DNA from 3 places in the Variovorax sp. TBS-050B genome. Region 3 is predicted to be linked to each of the others. Evidence: predicted binding sites of a transcription regulator. Region 3 holds the regulator's gene; each other region holds the start of a gene.

Region 1 (7,556 bases), on a different contig from region 3:
ACGGCTTCGCGATCGCGCGCCGCATGCGCGAGACCTGGCGCTGCGGGCTGGTGATCGTCACCGGCCGCGGCGACGCGGTGGACAAGATCGTGGGGCTGGAGGTGGGCGCCGACGACTACGTGACCAAGCCCTTCGACCTGCGCGAGCTGGTCGCGCGCATCAAGGCCGTGCTGCGCCGCCTGGCGCCAGAGGGCGTTCTAGCCGCCGCTGCGGCATCCGCGCCTGCCACCGCCGCCGCTCCGTCGCCCGCGCCGGCCGGCGCCGCCACGCGGCTGGTCTTTGCCGGCTGGCGGCTCGACACCGCCGCGCGCAGCCTGTCGAACCCGCAGGGGCAGGACGTGGCGCTCACGGGCGGCGAGTTCGACCTGCTGTGCGCCTTCGCGCGCCACCCGGGGCGCGTGCTCTCGCGCGACTTCCTGCTGGAGCAGACGCGCGGCCGCGAGGCCGCGCCCTTCGACCGCACGATCGACGTGCAGGTCGGCCGGCTGCGCCGCAAGATCGAGGCCGACGCCGACGATCCGCAGATCATCAAGTCCGTGCGCGGCGCCGGCTACATCCTCGTTCCGCCGGTCGCCCCGGGCTGATGCGATGACGCCCGGTACCGCCGCCCTCCCCGGCCTGCCTTCCGGCATCGAGGAAAGCAGCGTCTTCCGCTCGCTCTTCATCGCCTACCCCGATGCGCTGCTTCTGGTCGACCAGGCCGGCGGCATCGTGCTGGCCAATCCCTCGGCGGCCACGCTGCTGGGCTACACGGTCGAGGAACTCACGGGCCTGAGCGTGGATGCGCTGGTGCCCGACAGCATCCGCCCGCGCCATGCCTCCTACCGCGAAGCCTACGGCCAGGCGCCGCGCGCGCGGCCCATGGGCACGCAGATGGAACTGGTCGCCAAGCGCAAGGACGGCAGCGAGGTGATGGTGGAGATCGCCCTGAGCCCGCTGCAGAACCAGGGCCTGCCCTTCGTGGTGGCCGCGATCCGAGACATCGGCGCCTACCCGCGCGTGAAGCAGGCGCTGCAGCGCGCACGCTACAGCGACTACCTCGCGCAGCTCGGCCGGCTGGCCGTGGACACGCGCGACCTGCAGGTGGTGCTCGACCATGTGCCGGCCATCGCCGCCGAGGCGCTCGAGGTCGACCTGGCGATGGTGCTGCTGCTCGAAAGCAGCCGGCTCGAATTCCGCGTCGCCAGCGGCGTCGGCCTGATGCCGGGCGAAGAGATCGGCGCCCGGCTGCCCAGCCATCCGCACACGCCGCCGGGCTTCGTGTTCGCCGAGGGCCGGCCGGTGGTGGTGTCGGACTACCGCGAGGAGCGGCGCTTCGCCGTGCCGCAGGCGTACCTCGATGCGGGGCTGGTCAGCGCGCTGGCGGTGCCCTTCTACGACCGCGGCCGCTTCACCGGCGTGCTGACCGTGCGCTCGCGCGAGGCCAAGCGCTTCGGCGACGAGGAACTGCGCTTCCTGGAGTCGCTCTCGAACCTGCTCGCCACCAGCCTGCAGCGGGTGCAGACCGAAGAGGCGCTCAACCACGCCCAGCGGCTGGAGAGCGTCGGCCAGCTCACGGGCGGCATCGCGCACGACTTCAACAACCTGCTCACCATCATCCAGGGCAACCTGCAGGTGCTCGAGGATCTGCCCGGCCTCGCGCAGGACGCCTATGCGCAGCAGCTCGTGGCCGCCGCCGCGCGCGCTTCCCGGCGCGGCGCCGAGCTCACCGGCAAGCTGCTCGCGTTCTCGCGCCGCCAGATGCTGCAGCCCAATGCGGTCGACACGCAGGCGCTGCTCCAGTCGCTGGCCGACATGCTGCGCCGCACGCTCGACCAGCGCATCGCGATCACCATCGACGCCGCGCCCGACTGTCCGCCGGTGCTGGCCGACCCGGGGCAGCTCGAATCCGCGCTGCTGAACATCGCCATCAATGCGCGCGACGCGATGCCCGAAGGCGGCACGCTGCATTTCCGCACCGAGGCCTGCGCCGCGCTGCCGCCCGAGGTGCGCAACGAGCTGAGCGGCCGCGACGCGCACGGCCGCTTCGTCGCGATCGCCATCGCCGACAGCGGCACCGGCATGACCGAGGAAGTGAAGGAGCGCGCCTTCGAGCCCTTCTTCACCACCAAGGACACCGGCCGCGGCACCGGCCTGGGCCTGAGCACCGTCTATGGCTTCGCCAAGCAGTCGAAGGGCGCGGTGGCGATCGCCACGCGTCCGGGCGCCGGCACCACGGTGACGCTCTACCTGCCGCAGCTCGACGACGCGGCGGCGCCGCCCGCCGAGGAAGCGCCCGGCGACCACAGCCTGCGCCCCGGCGTGCGCGTGATGCTGGTCGAGGACGACGCCGAGGTGCGCAAGGTGGTGCAGGCCTTCCTGGCCGCGCTGGGCTGCAGCGTCACTTCGGCCGCCAACGCCGAGGAGGCGCTGCTCGCCATGGAAGCCGACGGCGTTGGCTTCGACGTGCTGCTGAGCGACATCGCGCTCGGTTCCGGCATGCGCGGCACCCGGCTCGCGGCCGAGGCCGAGCGGCGCTTTCCGGACCTCGCCATCCTGCTGATGTCGGGCTTCTCGTCGGAACTGCTCGAAGCCGATCGCGACGCCCTGCAGGGCTGGGAACTGCTGCGCAAGCCCTACACGCGGGCCGAACTCGCACGTGCGCTGGCGCGGGTGCTTCCCGCGCGCGCCTGAGGCAGGTTCACTGCAGCATCGCGGGCGCCGGCGCGAGGCAGCGCTGCACGAAGGCCGAGAGCGCGCCCACGTCGGGGATCTGCACGTCGCGGCGGCCCTTCTCCACGAACTCGATCACTTTGTCGCGCGCCAGCCGCGACAGCGCGCGGCTCACGCTCTCGAGCGTCATGCCCAGGTAGTTGCCGATCTCCGCGCGCGTCATGCGCAGCGTGATCTGGTCGGCGCGCATGCCGCGCTCGGCCAGCGACTCGGCCCAGTAGCGCAGGAAGTCGGCCACCCGCGCGTCGGCCGGCAGCGTGCAGACCGACATCAGCGAATCGCGGTCGTGCGCGATCTCGCGGCTCATGGCGGTGTGGAACACCTGCAGCAGCGCCGGCTCGGCCAGGCAGGCCGCGAGCAGCGACGCGTACGACACCACCCAGACCTCGCTCGTGTCCATGGCCACCGCATCGCAGCCGTAGTGGTTGCGCGCCAGCCCGTCGAAGCCCAGCCAGTCGCCGCGGAACTTGAGGCCCACCACCTGCTCGCGGCCGTCGGCCGAGAGGTTGACGATCTTGAAGAAGCCCGAGTTCAGGATGTAGAGGTTGCCGAAGCGCTCGCCCGCCTGGTAGATCACCTCGCCCGCATGCACCACGCGGCGCTGCGGCGCGAGGCGCTCCTGCAGCAGCTTCTGCGTTTCGGCGAGCTTCTGGCTCGCGCGCTCGTGGCCCGGAGCGCTCACGGGCGGCAGTTCGCGGCGGGTGGCAAAGCCATGGAGCGACGGTGCTGCGGCGGGCGTGGCGGTGGTGCGGATCGGGTCGAGCATTTTGAAAACTCCTGCGGGCTTCTCACGTTTTTGATGCGCAAATGTTAAAAATTGCGCAAGAACACAGTGACAACGGCCGGCATCGCTCGGTAACGCTCGGTGAACGCTCTGTGTCCGGCGTGTAAGGGCATGGCTTTGCGCGCCGCGGCTTGATCCGCATCAAGCCCGGACGGCGCGGCGCGTCTAGCCTTGCGGGGTCTCATCGGGAGATCCATGCTTTCCTTCCAGATCCACAATGCCTCGGCCTTCCAGCAGCTCTCTCCGCAGGAGGAAGCGGCCCTGCTGAATGCCGCCCGCCTGCTGCAGGCGGCTTCGCTGCGGGCGGCGCCCCTGCCCCGGCTCAAGGGAAAGAACCTGGGCATGCTCTGCGGCGACGGCGAGGCGACGCGCGAGGGCCGCGCCCTGTTCGAGCGCGCCGCGGCCGAGCTCGGCGCGCAGGTGGCGACCATCCGCCCGGCGTTCTCCAACCCCGGCCATCCCGACGAGATCGCGCACGCCGCGCGCATGCTCGGCCGCTTCTACGATGCGGTGGAGTGCCTGGGCCTGCCGCCCGAGACGGTGCGCCAGATCGGCAGGCATGCCGGCATTCCGGTGTACGACGGCGCGGCGGAGGCGTCGCATCCCATCGCCCGGCTCGCCGACCGCCTCGACGACCGGACCTCGCCGTCGGACAACCGGCGCTTCGTGCTGCAGGCGCTGCTGCTGGGCAGCATCGCCTGAGCCGCCGCCGCTCAGCGGCACCAGGCGTCGATGCGCGGGCCCAGGTCGGCCCAGAGCGCCTGCAGCGCCACCGCGGCCAGCAGCAGGCCGGCGAGCCGCGCGCCCCAGGCCTGCACCGCACCGCTGCCGCCCCAGCGCAGCCGCTGCCAGAGCCAGGGCCCGAGCACCAGCGACAGCCCGCTGCCGGCAGCGAACAGCACCATCGCGAACCCGCCCTGCCAGGGGCCGTTGCCGAGGCTCGCGAGCAGCAGCGCCGAGTGCAGCAGCCCGCAGGGCATGGCGATCCAGAGCGCGCCGGTGGCGAGCACGCCGAGCGGCGTGGCCGCACCGAGCGGACGCAGCCGTGCCTCCAGCATGCGGCCGATGCGCTGCGTCCACACCGGCTGGCGTCCGGCCAGCGCCAGCATCGCGCCCCAGGAGAACACGAACACATGCAGCAGCATCCACAGCGGCCGCAGCGCGGCCACCTGCGTGCCGGCCTGCGCGAGCCCGTTCACGCTCGCGGCCGCCAGCGCGCCCGCGACGGCATAGCTCGCGATGCGGCTCAGATGGAAGGCGGCCAGCGCACCGGGCGCCGTGCCGCCCGCGGCCTGCGCTCCCGCCAGGGCCCGCACCGGCACGATGCGGATCACGGCAGCCGACGCGGCACCGCACATCGCCACGCAGTGCGGCCCGGCCGCGAGGCCCATCAGCAGCGCGGCGGCGGAAAGTGCGGTCTGCATGGTTTCAACTTGGCGCGGAGCCGCGGCTCACTGCGGATGCTCCGGCCTCTCGCCCGCGAGCGGCATCGCGAGCAGCGCGGTGAAGGCGCTCGATGCGGCGGCCAGCGCCCAGAAGACGAAGAAGGCCACGCTGTAGACGCCCTGGCGCGACAGGCGCAGCGCATCGCCGCCCCAGTGCAGGTCGGCCGGGTCGACCAGCGAGAAGACCAGGATCTCGAGCACGCAGGCCAGCAGGAACGCCGGCCACAGGATGCCGATGAGCTGGCGCGCGGAGGTCATCGCCCGGCCTCCGGGCGCGGCAGCGGCACCGCCTCGACCGGCGTGGTCGCATGGTTGCGGCCCGCCACCGCCGGCATCAGCTTCTTGTCGGCCAGCGTGCGGTTGATCTCGATGCCGCGCCGGTAGTAGTCGGCCGACACCAGCGGATCGGGCGTCGCGAGCGCATACCAGAGCGTCACGAAGCTCGCCACCACCACCAGCGCCGGGCCGGCGATCACCATCCAGAGCAGCGGATGCCGCCACCATGCGTCGGCCGGGGCCGTTGCCGCGGGGGCGTTGCCGCCATCGATCGTTGCGTTCATTGCATTTCTCCTTATTGCTTCAGCGCGGCACCAGGAAGACCGCCTTCTCCGACACCTGCACGCCGCTGTCTCCCTCTTCCCGGATGTCGAAGTGCACCGGGTGCGAACCCGCGGGCGCCGCACCGTAGGGCAGCTGCAGGCGCACCGCCACCCAGCGCGACTGGGCCGGGCCGACCGTCACGCGGTCGTCCGACGCGACGGCCAGGCCGTCGAGCCCGTGCGCGGCGATGCGGTAGCTGTGCGCCGCCTCGGTGGCGTTCATGATCTGCAGCCGGTAGACGTTCTCGAGCCGCCCGCCCTCGACGATGCGCGCGAGCGAGGCGCGGTCGCGCACCACGTCGACCTTGAGCGGCGTGCGCACCACCAGGCTCGCGAGCAGCCCCGCCACCAGCAGCGCGAGGATCGCCGCGTAGGCAAGCACGCGCGGGCGCAGCACGCGGCGCAGCAGCTGCCGCCGCGACCAGCCGGCCTCCATGCCGTTCTGCGTGTCGTAGCGGATCAACCGCGGCGCATAGCCCATCTTGCGCATCACCGTGTCGCAGGCGTCCACGCACAGGCCGCAGCCGATGCATTCGTACTGCAGCCCCTGGCGGATGTCGATGCCGGTCGGGCACACCTGCACGCACAGGCCGCAGTCGATGCAGTCGCCGAGCGCCAGGCGCTTCGGATCGGCGTCCTTGCGGCGCGGCGCGCGCGGCTCGCCGCGCTGCGGGTCGTAGCTGACGATCAGCGTGTCGCGGTCGAACATCGCGCTCTGGAAGCGCGCATAGGGGCACATGTACTTGCACACCTGCTCGCGCATGAAGCCCGCGTTGCCGTAGGTCGCGAAACCGTAGAAGAAGACCCAGAACACCTCCCACGAGCCCATGTGCGTCTGCAGGAAGGCCATGCCCAGCTCGCGGATCGGCGTGAAGTAGCCCACGAAGGTGAAGCCGGTCCACAGCGCGATGCCGATCCAGACCAGGTGCTTGAACCACTTCTTCACCAGCTTCTCGAGCGACATGGCGTCGGCATCGAGCCGGATGCGCGCCGAGCGGTTGCCTTCGATCTTCTGCTCCACCCACAGGAAGATCTCGGTGTAGACCGTCTGCGGGCAGGCGTAGCCGCACCACAGCCGCCCCGCCACCGCGGTGAAGAGGAACAGCGACATCGCGCTGATGACCAGCAGGCCCGAGAGATAGATCAGGTCCTGCGGATAGAGCACCAGCCCGAAGATGTAGAAGCGGCGCGCGGCCAGGTCGAACAGCACCAGCTGCCGCTCGCCCCACTCGATCCACGGCATGCCGTAGAACACGAGCTGGGTCAGGAACACCAGCGCCCAGCGCCAGCGCGCGAACACCCCCTGGATCGAGCGCGGATGGATCTTCTTCGAGGCCTGGTAGAGCCCCACCGCTTCACCCCCGCCTTCGGCCGGCACGGGCACGATGGGAATGGTCTTGCGGGGCGCGGACGAACTCATGATGCGCTTTCTTCCTCGCTCAGGGCCCGGCCACGGGCGCGTTCGACAGGCCCCACACGTAGGACGCGAGCAGCTTGATCTGCGCCTCGGTGAGCCGCCCTTCCTGCGCCGGCATCTCGCTGTGCTTGCCCTGGTTGACGATCTGCACGATGGCCGCCTCGCCGTAGCCGTGCAGCCAGACCTTGTCGGCGAGGCTGGGCGCCCCCACCGCCTGGTTGCCCACGCCGCCGATGCCGTGGCATGCAGCGCAGGCGGTGAACTTGGACTTGCCCAGGCCCGCGCGCAGCGAATCGTGCGGCGCGCCCGAAAGGCTCAGCACGTAGTTCGCGAGGTTCTTCACGTCGTCCTGCGAACCCACCGCGGCGGCCATCGGCGGCATCACGCCGACGCGGCCCTTGGTGATCGACTCGACGATCTTCTCGGGGGTGCCGCCGTGCAGCCAGTCCTTGTCGGTGAGGTTCGGAAAGCCCTTGCTGCCGCGCGCATCGGAGCCGTGGCACTGCGAGCAGTTGTTCATGAAGAGCCGCTCGCCGATGGCCATGGCCCTGGGCTCGCGGGCGATGTCTTCCGGCGCCATGTCGGCGTAGCCCGCATAC
Region 2 (7,556 bases), on a different contig from region 3:
CCACCGCCATCGGCGCTGCCGCGCCCGGCAGCGAACTCTGGGCCTTCGTGCCGCCGGAGTTCTACGGCAGCATCAAACGGCTGTACGACAACAGCACGCGCATCAACTTCCCCAACATCCCGGTCAGCGTGGGTGCCACCGCCCCCAAGCCCTACGGCATGGACGGCCCGATGGCCGCCTACCGCCAGGGCAACACCGCCTGGCTCTATGCCACGATGCGTCGCGGCGGCCGCCTGGTCTATGCCTTCGACGTGTCCAACCCCGCCGCGCCGAGCCTGAAGTGGCGCAAAGGCTGCCCCAACCAGGACAACGACACCGGCTGCGACACCGGCCTGTCGGGTATCGGCCAGACCTGGTCGGCGCCGAAGATCGTCAAGGCCAGCGGCTACGGTGCGGGCGCCACGCCGCTCCTGATGTTCGGCGGCGGCTACGACAAGTGCGAGGACGTCGACACCACGAATCCCAACCAGGCCTGCGGAACGGGCGCGAAGGGCAACAGGATCTACGTGATGGACGCCGACAGCGGCACCATCCTCAACACCTTCACGACCGCGCGCGGCGTCACGGGCGAAGTGACGGTGGTGAACGACAGCGCCGGGCTGGCCAAGATCGCCTACGCAGCCGACCTCGGCGGCAACGTCTACCGCATCGCGATCGGCGGCGCGGCGCCCGAGAGCTGGACCATGACCCGCATCGCGGCGCTCGGCTGCGACACGGCAACGGCGACCTGCACGCCCAACCGCAAGTTCATGTTCGGTCCCGACGTCGTCGAGGACAACGGCCTGTACGTCCTGCTGATCGGTTCTGGCGACCGCGAGAAGCCGCTGCGCAGCTATGGCGGCGCGCTGGGCGTCTCGAACCGCTTCTACATGATGGTCGACAAGCCGAACGACGCCACCTGGCTCAGTTCGGAGGCCAGCCATTGCGACGGCGCGAACGTGCTCTGCCACGGATCGCTGCTCGGCATCACCGGTACCGCCACGCCGTCGGCCGCCGACCTGGCGGCCAAGAAGGGCTGGTACCTCGTGCTCGCGCCCGGCGAGCAGGTCGTGACCTCCTCGGTCACCGCCTACGGCAACACCACCTTCAACACCCACACCCCGACCGATCCGGCGGTGCGCCAGTCCTGCCGCGCCGACCTGGGCACGGCCAACGTCTACAACGTGTCCTACCTCAATGCCACCGGCCAGAACGGCACCCGCTTCCAGAACGTGGTGGGCGGCGGCCTCGCGCCCTCGCCCGTGGTCGGGCGCGTGCAGGTGGGCAACACCTATCGCGACGTGGTGATCGGCGCCAACCCCGACTCGTTCCTGAGCCCGAAGGGCGCGGCGGTCAAGTCCGCGTTCACCCAGCCCAAGGGCCGGGTCTACTGGTTCATCCAGAAGTAAGGCGCGCCGGTGCAGCAGCGATCCCTGGCAGCCATGCGCGACCACCGCGGTTTCACGCTCGTCGAGCTGATGGTCACCATCGCGGTGATGGTCGTGCTCGCGATGATCGCCGTGCCGTCCTTCGACAACGTGCGGCTGTCGAACCGGCTGGGCGCCTACGCGACCGACCTGGTCGCGGGCAGCCAGCTCGCCCGCAGCGAGGCCATCAAGCGCAATGCGGCCGTGACGCTGTGCGCATCGGCCAACGGCACCAGTTGCGCCGGCGACGGCCAGTGGGAGGCCGGCTGGATCGTCATCAGCGGCACCCAGGTGATCCAGCGCCAATCCGCCGCCGCGAGCGGCTATCGCATCCGCGACGGCGCAGGCCTGAGTGCGCTGCGCTTCGAGGGCACCGGCGTCGGCGCCACCGCGGCGAGCTTCACGGTCTGCCGCGCCAGTCCCGTGGGCTCGCAGGAGCGGGTGGTCAAGATCAGCGCCACCGGGCGGAGCTCGATCGCCAAGACGGCAACCGGCACTTGTGGCACCACCTGATGAGACCTTTTTTGTGCGATCCTCGGCCGCGAGGACAATAGTGCACTGCGCCGGCTCCCGGCACGCCGGCCCAGGCCGCTCCTTCGCAGCGATAGATCAGTAGTAGAAACGCTTCACTCCATGGAAAACCAGCTCGACTGGGCCCTCGCCGCCTGCGCCCGCATCCTGCGGCCGATGGTCAGGCTCGCCCTGGCGATGGGGGTGAAGCATCCCCACCTCGAGGTGCTGCTGCGCGATGTGCTGCTCGAGGAAGCCGTCCGCTCCTGGCGCCGCCAGGGCGTGGCCAAGCCCAACATCAGCCAGCTCTCGGTCACCACCGGCCTGAACCGCAAGGCCGTGACCGCCAAGGTCCGCGACACCGCGGACGCCCTGCCCCACACCGAACTCTCGGCCGCCGCCAAGACCTTCACGCTCTGGCTGCAGATGGTGTCCGAGAACCAGGCCTTCCAGCGCCTGCCGATCACGGCCGAGGGCGAGGACGCCCCGTCGTTCGAGACCGTCGCCCGGCTGGGCAGCCGCGGCAACGTGCACCACCGGACCATCCTCGACGAGCTGGTGCGCCTGAACATGGTGGCCGAGCAGGACGGCTGCGCGGAGCTCAAGGTCGACGGCTTCGTGCCGGCGGACGACCTGCGGTCGATGCTCGCCTTCCTCGGTGACAACGGCCGGGACCACCTGCTGGCCGCGGTCTCCAACACCCTCGGCGAGCAGCCCAGGTTGCTCGAACGCGCGGTGTATGCGCGCGGCCTCAGCCTGGAGGATTGCGAAAAGATCCACCAGCTCGTGCGCGAGCGCTGGTCCACCCTGCACCTCGAGCTGACCGGCGAAATGACCCGCGCCGTCAACCGGGCGCCCAGCGGCGGCAAGGGCCGGATCCGCGTTGGCATTTACACTTATTACGAAGACGAGTCGACGCCTGCGGTGCCGACGGCGGCCGCGGCCCCACGGCGCAAAGAAGGAACACGATGAAAGCCCCTCAACCCTGGATGCGCGGCATCCTGCTCGCCGGAGCGATGGCGCTGCTGCTTTCGTGCGGCGGCGGGGGTGGCGGCGGCTCCGCGGGCGGCCTGGGCGTGGGTGGCGGCACGGCCGCCAGCGTGGGCGGCGACAGCACCGGCGCAGGCGGCAGCACCGGCACCGCCGATGGCGGGGGCGGAGGCGACGGGGGTTCTAGCGGCACCGGCACCGGCACGGGTACCGGGGGTGGCGGCAGCGGCGACGGCACCTCGACCGCGGGCAACGGCACCGGCGACGGCTCCGGCGTGGGTTCGGGCGGCACCGGCGTGAGCGCCGACGCGGGCATCGGCTCGGTCGGCGGCATCGGCAGCGTGATCCTCAACGGCGTGCGCTACAACACCGACACGGCGAACCGCAGCATTGAGGACACCACCGAACTGCAGATCGGCATGAGCGTGCGCATCGCCGGCGACATCGACAGCGAATTCACCACCGCCACGGCGCAGAGCGTGACCTCCGCGGCCGAGCTGCGCGGCGCCATCTCGGCCATCAACCTGGCGTCCGGCAGCTTCATGGTCATGGGCACCGCGGTCAGCACCGACAACGCCACCGTCTGGGGCGATGCCGCCGGACTCGCGCAGGCCGTAGACGGCACCACCGTGCAGGTCTGGGGCCTGCCGTCGGCGCCGGGCACGCTGCGCGCCACCCGGGTGGAACTGCGCCCCGCCCTGTCCGAGCCGCTGGCCACCGGCGCGGTGAGCAGCCTCGACCGCATTGGCAAGACCTTCACGCTCGGCGGACTCACCGTTCGCTACGCCGGCGCCGCCTTCTCGGGCGGCATCGACGAAAGCACGCTGGCCGACGGCGCGATCGTGCGCGTACGCGGCGCCACCGCCCCGGTGCTCGGCATCTTCGACGCCAGCCGGGTGCAGGGCTGGTATGCCGTGCCGAAGCAGAATGCCGCGGCGGTGCAGCTCGCGGGCGTCGTCACCGACTACGCCGGGCTCGGCAGCTTCAGGTTGCTGGGCACGCCGGTCGACGCCTCGGGCGCGCTCGTCACCGGCGGGCTGCCGAGCTCCGTCGGCAACGGCGTCAAGGTCGAGGTCGACGGCATCATGACCGGCGGCGTGCTGGTGGCGAAGAAGCTGCGCATCCGCAACATTCCCGGCGTGGGCGGGCCGGTCGACTTCACGCTGATCGGCGCCATCGGCAGCTACCAGTCGGCATCCAATTTCATGGTCCAGGGCCGGGCGGTGAACGCCGGCGGTCCCTTCACCGTGTTCGAGAACGGCACGGTCGCCGACCTGGGCAACGGCCGCCGCGTCAGCGTCGTGGGCGACGCGGTGGTCCAAGGCGTGCTGATCGCCCGCCGCGTGAGCTTCGAACAGCCCTCCACCGGCCGGCGCTGAGCGGCGGCGCCGCGCTCAGGCGGCCGCGCCCAGCCCGATCGGCGCCGGCACGATGTTCACGATGCGCGTGAAGAGCGCTTCGTACTCGCGCTCCGGCGCATGCCCGGTGAGCGGATCGCGGTTGCGGCCGAAGGCCTCGTCGAGCTCTTCCCAGTCGTCCCGCGTCAGCACCTTCTCGGCAAGCGGAAGGATCTCGCGTTCTTCCATCGCCATGTGGTCGAGGTAGAAATCGACGTACTCGCCCATGGCGCGTTCGAACGCGGCCCGGCGCGCATTGCCCAGCATCTCGTAGGCCAGCAGCGCATGCTCGACGTGGCGGATCCTGCGCTCGCCCCAGGCATGGTCGTTGTCGAGCCGATCCATCAGTTCGCGCGAGATCGGCGTGCGGGCCCGCAGCTTCGGAAACAGCAGCTCGCTCTCCTTGCGGTGGTGGCGCTTCTCGGGGAACTCGTCGACGTAGAAAAGCATGGCGCGCAAGGCCGCGAAGTCGGGCGGGCTTCCCTTGCGGCGGTACTGGTCGAGCAGCATGATGACGGAACGCAGCATCGCGGCGAGTGCCGCGTGCTCCTGGCGAATGATGCGGATGGTGGCGTGTGTCATGAGAGCTCCTGTGCAGGCGCCAAGGGTCTCAAATTCCGCCGCCCGTGGGCTTGCGGCAGATCAAGTCCGGCGCGCCCGCCGTCCGCATACTGGTCCGCTCCACCCACTCCAGGAAAGCGAGGACGCCATGTACCAGCAGATTCTTGTGCCCATCGATGGAAGTTCGACTTCCGGCCATGGCCTGGCCGAAGCCATCCGCCTCGCGAAGGTCACCGGCGGCCGGCTGCGCCTGATGCACGTGATCGACGAACTCTCCTTCGCGCTGACCATGGACGCCTACGCGGGCCGCGCCGGCGACTGGCTCGAGGAAATGCGCGCCGAAGCCACCCACCTGCTCGAAGAGGCCAAGGCGCGTGCCGCCGCCGAGGGCGTGACGGCCGAGGCGGTGCTGTGCGAGAACTTCCGCGGCGCCGTCCCCGAGCGCGTCGCGGCCGAGGCGGCCGCATGGCCGGCCGAGCTGATCGTGCTCGGCACGCACGGGCGCCGCGGCCTCGGCCGCTTCGTCATGGGCAGCAGCGCGGAAAAGATCTTGCGCACCGCGCCCGTGCCGGTGCTGCTCGTGCGCGCGCCCGAGCACCATGCGCGGGCGGATGCGGAGCGCTTCGCGATGCCGCGCGGCGCCGTGGCCAGCCAGTAGGCGGCCTGCCCGCCGGCGGGCGGGCGGGCGTTCAGCCGTCGAGCGGCACGCCGCCGCCGAAGCGGCAGGTCCATTCGTCCCACAGTTCCTGCTGCACGGCCTTGGCCGACTGCTGGCAGGCGGCCAGCATGCCCCACTGGTACTGCTGCGCCTGCAGCACGCTCGCGCTGCAGGCGGCCTGCCAGTCGAGCAGCGAACGAAGGTAGGTGTCGAACCACGTCGGTGCCACGGGAGCATTGCTGGCCATGTGTTCTCCTTTCGGATGGGGTGGAAGGAAGAAGGAGGGAAGGAAAAGAAGGATCTGCGGCGCAGGCGCCATTCGATCACCGCCCGCGCGCGCTGTCACCTGCCGCCGCGGCCGCGGCAAGGTCATGCATAGCAGCGCAGCCGCCGCGAGAACGCCGCCAGCGGTGCGATGCCGCTCGCCTCGGCGCGCTGGCACCAGTCCTGCAGCTGGCGCGCGAGCTGTTCGCCCGTGGCGCTGGAGCGCGACCACAGTGCCGTGAGTTCGCCGCGCATCGCATACATGGTGTCCAGCGCCTTCGAGCCGCGCAGTGCGCGTGCGAGCCGCTCGCGGCGCGAGGCGTCGAGCGCACGCTCGTCGCGCACCAGCCAGCGCCGCACGCCGCGCAGCGCACGCGCATCCTCGGGCGCCACGCGGCGCAGCCGGCCCAGCTCCTCGGCGTAGGCCTGCTTCAGCGAGCGGCCGTAGCGCGTGAGCACGTCGTAGTGGCAGCGGATCACCGCCTGCACGGTGTCGGGGTCCACCACGGGCCGCGGCGCCGCCGTGAAGCGCGGCGTCGGCGCCACGTGCTTCACCGTCGCGAGGCCGAGCGCCTGCAGCACGCGGATGTAGAGCCAGCCCACGTCGAACTCGTACCACTTGTACGACAGCCTGGCCGACGACGGGAAGGCATGGTGGTTGTTGTGCAGTTCCTCGCCACCGATCAGGATGCCGATCGGCGAGATGTTCGTGCTGGCGTCGGGCGCCGGCCAGTTGCGGTAGCCCCAGTAGTGGCCGATGCCGTTGACCACGCCCGCGGCCCAGAACGGGATCCACACGATCTGCACCAGCAGGATCAGCGCGCCCGGCAGCACGCCGAAGAGCAGCATGTCCAGCACGCCCATCGCCACGATGCCGAGGATCTTGTGGCGCGAATACACGTGGCGCTCGATCCAGTCGTCCGGCGTGCCGTGGCCGTAACGCACGATGGTCTCGGGCTTGCGCGCCTCGCGCACGTACAGGAACACGCCGCGCCACAGCACCCGCTGGATGCCCAGCACCTGCGGGCTGTGCGGGTCTTCGGGCGTGTCGCATTTCGCATGGTGCTTGCGGTGCACCGCCGCCCACTCCTTCGTCACCATGCCGGTGGTGAGCCAGAGCCAGAAGCGGAAGAAATGGCTCGCCAGCGGATGCAGGTCGAGCGCCCGGTGCGCCTGGTGGCGGTGCAGGAAGATGGTGACCGAGGCGATGGTGACGTGCGTCAGCGCGAGCGCCACCAGCACCAGCCCCCACCAGGGAAGATCGAAAACACCGGAAAAGAACAACGAAGACGGCATAGGCACCTTTGGAACGCGATCGCCGGATTCTGCGAAGCGGCGCCGCCCGCGGCCTTGATGCAGCGCAAGCCCGCTGCAGCCAGCCGGCCGAAGAATGGGGCACCCACCGACAGCACCCGCGCCGAAGATGTGGAACAACACGGCCGTGCGGGCCCGGGCGCCTGCATGCGCGCGACGCTGGCGGAACCCCCTTTTCCCCCGGAAGGAAGGTCTGAAATGAACCCCGACATGCCCCCCGACGTGCAGCTCAGGCACGAGGTCTTCGCCCAGCTCAACTGGGACCCGGCCGTCTGCGGCTGCGACGTGGACGTGAGCGTGAAGGACGGCGTCGTCACGCTGTCCGGCCGGCTCGCGAGCGAGGCGCTCAAGGCCGCCGTCGAGCGCGCCGTGCGCCGTGCCGAAGGCATCGGCCCGGTGGTGAACCGCCTGACGGCCGCGGCGTGATGCAGGAAGGAAAGCCGATGTCCGCCGTGC
Region 3 (7,556 bases):
TCAACCGCGGCCATGCGGTGCTGGGTGCGAGCGAGGCCTGCGTGGCGGTCTATCCGGGCGACATGGCGGTGGCGCTCGCGGCCTTCGATGCGGTGGTCGACACGCTGAGCCCGCGCGGCGAGCGCGCGGTGCCGGTGCGCGAACTGCATCGCGCGCCCGGCAGCACGCCGCACCTGGAGACGGTGCTGGCCGAGGACGAGCTCATCGTGCGCATCCGCGTGCCGCGCGGGCCGATCGGCCGGGCCTCGACGTACCACAAGGTCCGCGACCGCGAGTCGTATGCCTTCGCGCTCGCCTCGGCCGCGGTGGCGGTGCAGCTGCAGGGCAACCGCGTGGCGGATGCACGCATCGCGCTCGGCGGCGTCGCCACGCGGCCCTGGCGCGCCGACGAGGCCGAGCGCAGCCTGGTCGGCCGGCCGCTCACGCGCGCCGCGGCGCGGCGCGCGGCCGAGCTGGCGTTCGCCGAGGCTCGGCCGCTCGCGCACAACGGATTCAAGGTCGCGCTCGGCATCGAGACCGTGACCGACGCCCTCATGATCGCCAAGGACAGGAGCTGAACCGATGGCCACTTCGACCCCCACGGCGGCGCGCAGGGCGCGCCCCGGCGCCGAGCGCGTGGATGCGCGCGACAAGGTGCGCGGCCTCACGCGCTATGCGGCCGACGACACGCGCCCCGGCCTGCTGCATGCCGCGCTCGTGCCTTCGCGCATCGCGCGCGGCCGCATCGTGCGCATCGACACCGCGGCCGCAGAGCGCGTGCGCGGCGTGCGCGCCGTGCTCACGCACGAGAACATCGGGGCTTTCGAGAGCGCCGGCTTCCTGATGGCGGGCGGCTTCGGCTTCCAGAGCTTCTATCCGCTGCGTTCGGACCAGATCGCCTACCGCGGCCAGAGCGTGGCGATGGTCGTGGCCGACACGCTCGAAGCCGCGCGCGAGGCCGCCGCGCGCGTCGAGGTCGCGTACGAAGCCGCGCCGTTCGCCGCCACGCTCGATGCCGCCGACGGCGCGCCGCTCGCCCAGTCCGAGGTGCTGCCGCAGCCGATGTTCGCCGACCGTCGCGTGGGCGATGCCGAGGCCGCGTTCGCGCGCTCCGAGGTGCGCGTGGACCAGCGCTACGACCTGCCGCCGCAGCACCAGAACCCGATGGAGATCATCGCCACCGTCGCGCAGTGGCAGGACGGCATGCTGACCGTGCACGAACCGACGCAGAACGCCGAGGGCGTGCGCCACGGCCTCGCGAAGCAGCTCGGTCTCGATCCGGCGCAGGTGCGCGTGCTCTCGCCCACGCTCGGCGGCGGCTTCGGCCAGAAGAACTCGCTGCAGTCGCACACCGCGCTGGTCGCGCTCGCGGCGCGCCGGCTCGGCCGGCCCGTGAAGCTCTTGATGACGCGGGCGCAGCTGTTCCACAACACGAGCTTCCGGCCCGCGGGCCGGCACCGCGTGCGCCTGGGCGCGGACCGCGAGGGGCGGCTCATCGCGGCGGTGCACGAGATCGACCAGCAGACCTCGCGCCACGACCTGTTCCCTTCGGTGGGAACCGAGATCACGTCGCGGCTCTACGGCGTGCCCCACTTCCTCGGCCGCGAGCGGCTGGTGCGCACCGACGTGCAGACGCCCGGCTACATGCGCGCGCCCTTCGAGCATCCGGCCGCCTTCGCCTTCGAAAGCGCGATCGACGAACTGGCCTATGCGCTGGATCGCGACCCCGTGGCCTTCCGGCTCGCGAACGATGCCGCGGCCGATCCGCTGACCGGCAAGCCTTTTTCCTCGCGCCATGTGCGCGAGTGCCTGATGCGCGGCAGCGAGATGTTCGGCTGGCAGCGCCGCACGATGGCGCCGGGCTCGATGCGCGCGCCCGACGGCAGCCTCCTGGGCTGGGGCGTGGCGCTCGGCATCTACAAGGCCGCGATGGCGCCGGCCGTTGCGCGCGTGCGGCTGCGCGCCGACGGCACCGCGCGCGTGAGCGTGGGCGGCCACGAGATGGGACAGGGCCTGCGCACCGCGATCGCGGTCGCGGCGGCGCGCGCGCTCGGCATCGGCACCGCGGCGGTCGAGGTGGTGCTCGGCGACACCGCCGCCGCGCCGCAGCATCTGACGGCGGGTTCCTGGGGCACCGCGACCGCGCTGCCGCCCGTGGCGGAGGCGATCGAGCAGCTCGTGGACGAACTGCGCGCCCAGGCCGACCGCGCCGCACCCGATGCCGCGCCGCTCGCGCTGCTGCGCGCATCGGGCCGGCCCTTCGCCGAGGCCGAGAGCCGGCGCCGCGCGCCCGGCCAGCCCGAGCAGGTCTACGGCCGGCTCACGGGCGGCCTGCCGGCAGCCGCCGGGCCGGTGTACCCGGACTTCGTGGCCTTCAGCTTCATCGCGCATTTCGTCGAAGTGCGCATCGAGCCCACCACGCGCCGCATCCGCGTGCCGCGCGTGGTCAGCGTGGCCGACTGCGGCGCGGTCGTGAGCCCGCGCACCGCGCGCAGCCAGGTCGAGGGCGGCGTGGTCTGGGGCATCGGCGCGGCGCTGCGCGAGATCAGCGAGGTCGATCCGCGCCATGGCGGCTTCCTCAATGCCGACCTGGCCGAGTACGTGCTGCCGGTGGCGGCCGACATCGGCCGCATCGAGGTCGACTTCGTCGGCCAGCCCGACACGCGCTTCAACGCGCTCGGCGCGAAGGGGCTCGGCGAGGTGGCGATGGTGGGCGTGGCGCCCGCGATCGTGAACGCGGTGTTCCACGCGACCGGCAGGCGGCTGCGCAAGCTGCCGGTGCTGGTGGAGGACCTGCTTCAGGCCGCCTGAGCGCGGCCCACGGGGGGATCAGTCGCGGTCGCCGTAGTAGTAGTGCTCGCGCTCCCACTGGCGGCGGCGCCATTCGCGGCGCGCGCGGCGCTCTTCCCAGCGTTCGGCGCGGCGTTCCTCCCAGCGGCGCTCCTCCCAGCGGGAGGCGTCGTAGGCGGGTGCCGGGACCACGTAGGCCGGCTGCGCAGGCGGGTAGTACACCGGGGCCGGGCGCGAATAGACCGGCGCCGGCTCGTAGTAGACCGGTGCGGGCTCGTTCACCACCACGCCCGGGACGCTGATGCCGACGGACCAGCTGGTGCCGGCGCTGGCGGAGGCGGCGCCGAGCAGGGCGCCGGCGCCCACCAGGGCTGCGGCGGCGAGCTTGAGAGCGGTTCGCGAAGAAGTCATTCTGGGTTCCTGAAAGGGCGGAAAAAGGCCCTTGTGCGTCTTCCAACGCCCCGCGGCCGGGCGCCGCGCACATCCCGATGGTGAAGAAGGTTCCCAAATGTCACGGCGGGGGCCCGCGCGGGCGCACCGCAGGCGGCGTCAGGAGCCCGGATTGACGATGCGCTGCAGCGCATCGGCGTCGGCAATGCGCAGATGGCGCTTTTCCACCTGCACGATGCCGTCCTCCATGAACTTCGACAGCGTGCGGCTCACCGTCTCGAGCGTGAGGCCGAGGTAGCTGCCGATCTCCTCGCGCGTCATGCGCAGCACGAACTCGGAGCGCGAGAAGCCGCGCGCATGCAGGCGCTGCACGAGGTTGAGCAGGAAGGCCGCGAGCCGCTCCTCCGCCCGCATGCTGCCGAGCAGCAGCATCACACCGTGTTCGCGCACGATCTCGCGGCTCATGATCTGGTGCATATGGCGCTGCAGCGCGGGAACCTCGCGCGAGAGCTGCTCGATGCGGTGGAAGGGCATGACGCAGACCTCGGCGTCCTCGAGCGCGACCGCGTCGCAGGTGTGCTGGTCGTTGACGATGCCGTCGAGGCCGATGATCTCGCCGGCCATCTGGAAGCCGGTGACCTGGTCGCGGCCGTCCTCGGTGGCGACCCGGGTCTTGAAGAAGCCGGTGCGGATCGCGTACAGGGCGCCGAAGGTTTCGCCGTTGCGGAACAGCACTTCGCGGCGCCGCAGCTTGCGGCGCGAGGCGACCACCTCGTCGACGCGCTGCAGCTCCGCCGGCGTGAGGCCGATCGGCATGCAGAGCTCGCGCAGCGAGCAACTCGAACAGGCGACCTTGACGTTCTCGGCTTTCATGGATGGGCTTCGGGGTTGGGGCGATTCTGTGGCGCAGGGCAGCCGCGAGGCTTGATGCACATCAAGGCCGGCCGGCCGGAGCCGCCGCATAGTGGGCCATTGCCAGCAGCCTTGCGAAGCCGCGATGAATCCCTCCCTTGCCCTCGAAGCCCTTGCCGATCCCGAGCCCGTGATGCCTTCGCCGGAGGTGCTGCGGCGCTTCGACGTGACGGGGCCGCGCTACACCTCCTATCCCACCGCGGACCGGTTCGTCGACGCCTTCACCGCGGAGGACTACGCCCAGGCCCTGCGGCAGCGCAGCGAGCTCGGTGCGCACGGCCGGCCGCTGTCGCTGTACGTGCACATCCCGTTCTGCGAGTCGCTGTGCTACTACTGCGCCTGCAACAAGATCGTCACGCGGCACAAGAGCCGGGGCAGGGAGTACCTGGACTACCTCGCGCGCGAGGCGGCCCTGCAGGCCCGGCAGCTCGGCCGCGGCGGCGTCGTCAGCCAGCTGCACCTGGGCGGCGGCACGCCGACCTTCCTGAACGATGCCGGCCTGCGCGAACTGGTGACGATGCTCGACGACACGTTCACGCTGTCGCCGGTGCGCGAACAGTCGATCGAGATCGATCCGCGCACCGTCGACGGCGCGCGGCTCGAGCGCCTGGCCACGATGGGCTTCAACCGCCTGAGCTTCGGGGTGCAGGACTTCGACCCCGAAGTGCAGAAGGCCGTGCACCGCATCCAGCCGGCGGCGCAGGTGTTCGACCTGGTGGCGAGCGCACGCTCGCTCGGCTACGGCTCGATCAACATCGACCTCATCTACGGCCTGCCGCGGCAGGACACCGCCTCCTTCGACCGCACCCTGCACCAGGTCTGCGAGCTGCGGCCCGACCGCATCGCGCTCTACGCCTATGCGCATCTTCCCGAGCGCTTCAAGGCCCAACGCCGCATCGCGGCCGACGCGCTGCCGGACGCGGCCACCAAGGTGCAGATGCTGTCGCGCTCGATCGCCGCGCTCACCGCGGCGGGCTACGTGTACATCGGCATGGACCATTTCGCGCTGCCCGACGATCCGCTCGCCGTCGCCAAGCGGCAGGGGCGGCTGCACCGCAACTTCCAGGGCTACAGCACGCAGCCCGATTGCGACCTGGTGGCGCTGGGCGTCTCGGCGATCGGGAACGTCGGCGCGACGTACAGCCAGAACGCCAAGACGCTGGAGGAGTACTACGACCTGCTGAACCAGGACCGGCTGCCGGTCGTTCGCGGGCTGGCGCTCACGCGCGACGACGTGCTCCGGCGCGCGGTGATCATGGCGCTGATGTGCCAGGGCCACGTGGACTTCGAGGCGATCGGGCAGGCGCACCTCGTGGACTTCAGGCGCCATTTCGCGGGCGAGCTCGCGGCACTCGCGCCGCTGGCCGCGCAGGGCCTCGTCGAGCTGCGCAGCCGCGAGATCGAGGTCACGCCGCTCGGGTGGTTCTTCGTGCGCGCCATCGCGATGGTGTTCGACCGCTATCTGCAGGCGGACCGCAACCGCACGCGCTTCTCGCGCATCGTCTGACGGGCCGCGGCCCCGTCAGTCCGCTCAGTCCGCTCAGTCCGCTCAGGCCTCTCCGGCCGCCGCGCGCCGACCGCCAGCGGCCCGGGTCAGCTGCGCGACGATCGCGGCCTTCAGCGGCGGCAGGCGCTGGGCGCCGTCGAGGAGCAGGCGGCGGGCCAGGCGCTGCGGCGCGCCGTTGCTCGCGTAGAGCCTGGCCACCGCGTTGGTGCCGTGGTAGAGCACGGCCGAGCCGCGCCGGTGCGCGCGCTCGTAGCCTTCGAGCACCGCGGGCTGCGCGATGTCGCGGCGCTGCGCGAGCGCCTCGGCCAGGGCCTGCGAGAGCAGTTCGACGCTGCGAAGGCCGAGGTTGTAGCCATGGGCCGTGACGGGATGCATGCCCACCGCCGCATCGCCCACCAGCACCGCGCGCGGTGCGGCGAAGCGGCGCGCCCAGGTGGCGACCAGCGGATAGGGGTGGCGCGGCCCGCTCAGGTGCATGGCGCCGAAGCGGTCGCGGAACTGGCGCTGCACCAGCGCCGCGAACTCGGCCTCGGGCAGCGCCATCAGGCGCGCCGCGGACGCGCCATCGGTGGTCACGACGACCGAGGATTCGGCCCCCACGGCGGGCAGCACCGCGAGCGTGCGCTCGTAGCCGAAGCATTCGTAGGCGATGTCGTCGTGCGGCCGTTCGTGCCGCATGCGGCAGACGATCATGGTGCGGCCGAAATCGACCATGTCGACGCCGATGCCGAGCTGCCGGCGCGTCGAGGAGAAGCGGCTGTCGGCGGCGACCAGCAGCCGGCCCTGGAGCCGCTGCGCTGCCTCCGGCGCGGTCTTCGGTGCCAGTTCCAGCTCCGCATGCGAGGACCGGACCTCGACGCGCTGCACCTGCGTGCCGGTCAGCAGCTGCACGCCCGCGCGCTCGGCCGCGGCGGCGAAGCTCGCGCGGCGCAGCGCATGGTTGGGCACGATCCAGCCGAGCGCTTCGGTCGCCCACCCCGGCGCGACGAAGCGCAGCGCGGCGTCCTGGCGGTCGCCGTCGATCACGCGGGCTTCGCGGATGCGCCCGATCTCGCCGGGCAGCAGCCGCTGCCACAGGCCGAGCGCGCGCAGGGTGTCGACGCTGGCATGGGTCAGTGCGATGTCGCGTCCGTCTTCGGGCGGCGCGGCCAGCCCCTCGCGCGGCTGGGCGTCGACCACGGTGACGGCGAGGCCGGCATCGCTCAGTGCGATGGCGAGCGCCAGGCCGGCCGGGCCGGCGCCGACGATGAGGACGTCACGGGGTTGCTGCTGCTGCATGGCCTGATGGGGTTTGGAGTGTGAAGGCGCCCGATTGTGGGCAGCCCCTCCGCACGCGTGTTGACCTGGCTCAAGAAGGAGGCCGGTCCGCGCCGCGCCGCAGCGCCATCTCCGCGCCCATGGCCTCGCGCGCACGCTCGTCGAGCAGCGCCGCGGCCGCCGGATAGGCCAGCGCCTCCTCGGCTTCGATGTGCCCGTCGTAGGTGTGCGCGAAGGCATCGAGCGGCGCCGCTTCCTCGGCCGTCAGCGCCTGGATCTGCGCCGCCTCGATGCGTGCGAGCACCGCGCGCGCGGCCTGCCACTGGGCGGCCATCCGCAGGTGGTCCTGCTGCAGGCGCGCGACCAGCGCGCGCACGTCCGGGCCGCCGTGCGCGAGCAGCGGCGGAAACACGTGCAGTTCCTCGTCCTGGTGGTGCTGCGGCGCGGCCAGGTCGAAATAGCGCATCACGTCGCGCGCGGCCTGCTGCGCCTGCGCGTCCGCGCCGTGGCGCGCGACATGCGCACGCAGCCGCGCGAGCAGCCGCAGCGTGCGCTGCACGCGTTCGTGGCAGGCCTCAAGCATTTCGAAGGGCTGCTCGAAGCCGGCCGCCGGCGGCGCGACCAGCAGTCCGAGGCGGGCGGCCGGCTTCATGGCGGCGTACCCAGCTCGCGCATGTAGCGCTCGCGTGCCGGGCGGTCCGGCGCGGCCCTGGCGGCCGTC

Evidence for each region. Region 3 encodes FNR, which switches genes on or off when oxygen is low (the NO sensors DNR and NnrR bind a similar motif). Its sites were predicted from a motif close to TTGATNNNNATCAA; they were not measured.
Region 1: a site for FNR is predicted at 3,628-3,641, ahead of M2165_RS21470 (ornithine carbamoyltransferase). Genes of this name have one in related genera too.
Region 2: a site for FNR is predicted at 4,936-4,949, ahead of M2165_RS21425 (hemerythrin domain-containing protein). Genes of this name have one in related genera too.

What each region holds. Positions count from the first base shown of each region.
Region 1 covers NZ_JARXYR010000002.1:3,999,971-4,007,526, forward strand. Annotated here, with positions in the region: gene M2165_RS21455 (response regulator transcription factor) at 1-584, shown strand, start outside; gene M2165_RS21460 (PAS domain S-box protein) at 589-2,673, shown strand; gene M2165_RS21465 (Crp/Fnr family transcriptional regulator) at 2,681-3,478, opposite strand; gene M2165_RS21470 (ornithine carbamoyltransferase) at 3,692-4,198, shown strand; gene M2165_RS21475 (sulfite exporter TauE/SafE family protein) at 4,210-4,920, opposite strand; gene M2165_RS21480 (hypothetical protein) at 4,948-5,199, opposite strand; gene M2165_RS21485 (FixH family protein) at 5,196-5,501, opposite strand; gene ccoG (cytochrome c oxidase accessory protein CcoG) at 5,521-6,960, opposite strand; gene ccoP (cytochrome-c oxidase, cbb3-type subunit III) at 6,980-7,556, opposite strand, start outside.
Region 2 covers NZ_JARXYR010000002.1:3,989,782-3,997,337, forward strand. Annotated here, with positions in the region: gene M2165_RS21405 (PilC/PilY family type IV pilus protein) at 1-1,388, shown strand, start outside; gene M2165_RS21410 (GspH/FimT family pseudopilin) at 1,398-1,919, shown strand; gene M2165_RS21415 (DUF6502 family protein) at 2,040-2,888, shown strand; gene M2165_RS21420 (DUF5666 domain-containing protein) at 2,885-4,285, shown strand; gene M2165_RS21425 (hemerythrin domain-containing protein) at 4,301-4,885, opposite strand; gene M2165_RS21430 (universal stress protein) at 5,013-5,522, shown strand; gene M2165_RS21435 (hypothetical protein) at 5,554-5,769, opposite strand; gene M2165_RS21440 (fatty acid desaturase) at 5,892-7,082, opposite strand; gene M2165_RS21445 (BON domain-containing protein) at 7,299-7,526, shown strand; gene M2165_RS21450 (phosphoketolase family protein) at 7,544-7,556, shown strand, end outside.
Region 3 covers NZ_JARXYR010000001.1:522,609-530,164, reverse strand. Annotated here, with positions in the region: gene M2165_RS02445 (xanthine dehydrogenase family protein subunit M) at 1-557, shown strand, start outside; gene M2165_RS02440 (xanthine dehydrogenase family protein molybdopterin-binding subunit) at 562-2,790, shown strand; gene M2165_RS02435 (hypothetical protein) at 2,809-3,180, opposite strand; gene fnr (fumarate/nitrate reduction transcriptional regulator Fnr) at 3,319-4,032, opposite strand; gene hemN (oxygen-independent coproporphyrinogen III oxidase) at 4,157-5,578, shown strand; gene ubiM (5-demethoxyubiquinol-8 5-hydroxylase UbiM) at 5,621-6,856, opposite strand; gene M2165_RS02415 (hemerythrin domain-containing protein) at 6,927-7,487, opposite strand; gene M2165_RS02410 (nitroreductase family protein) at 7,484-7,556, opposite strand, start outside.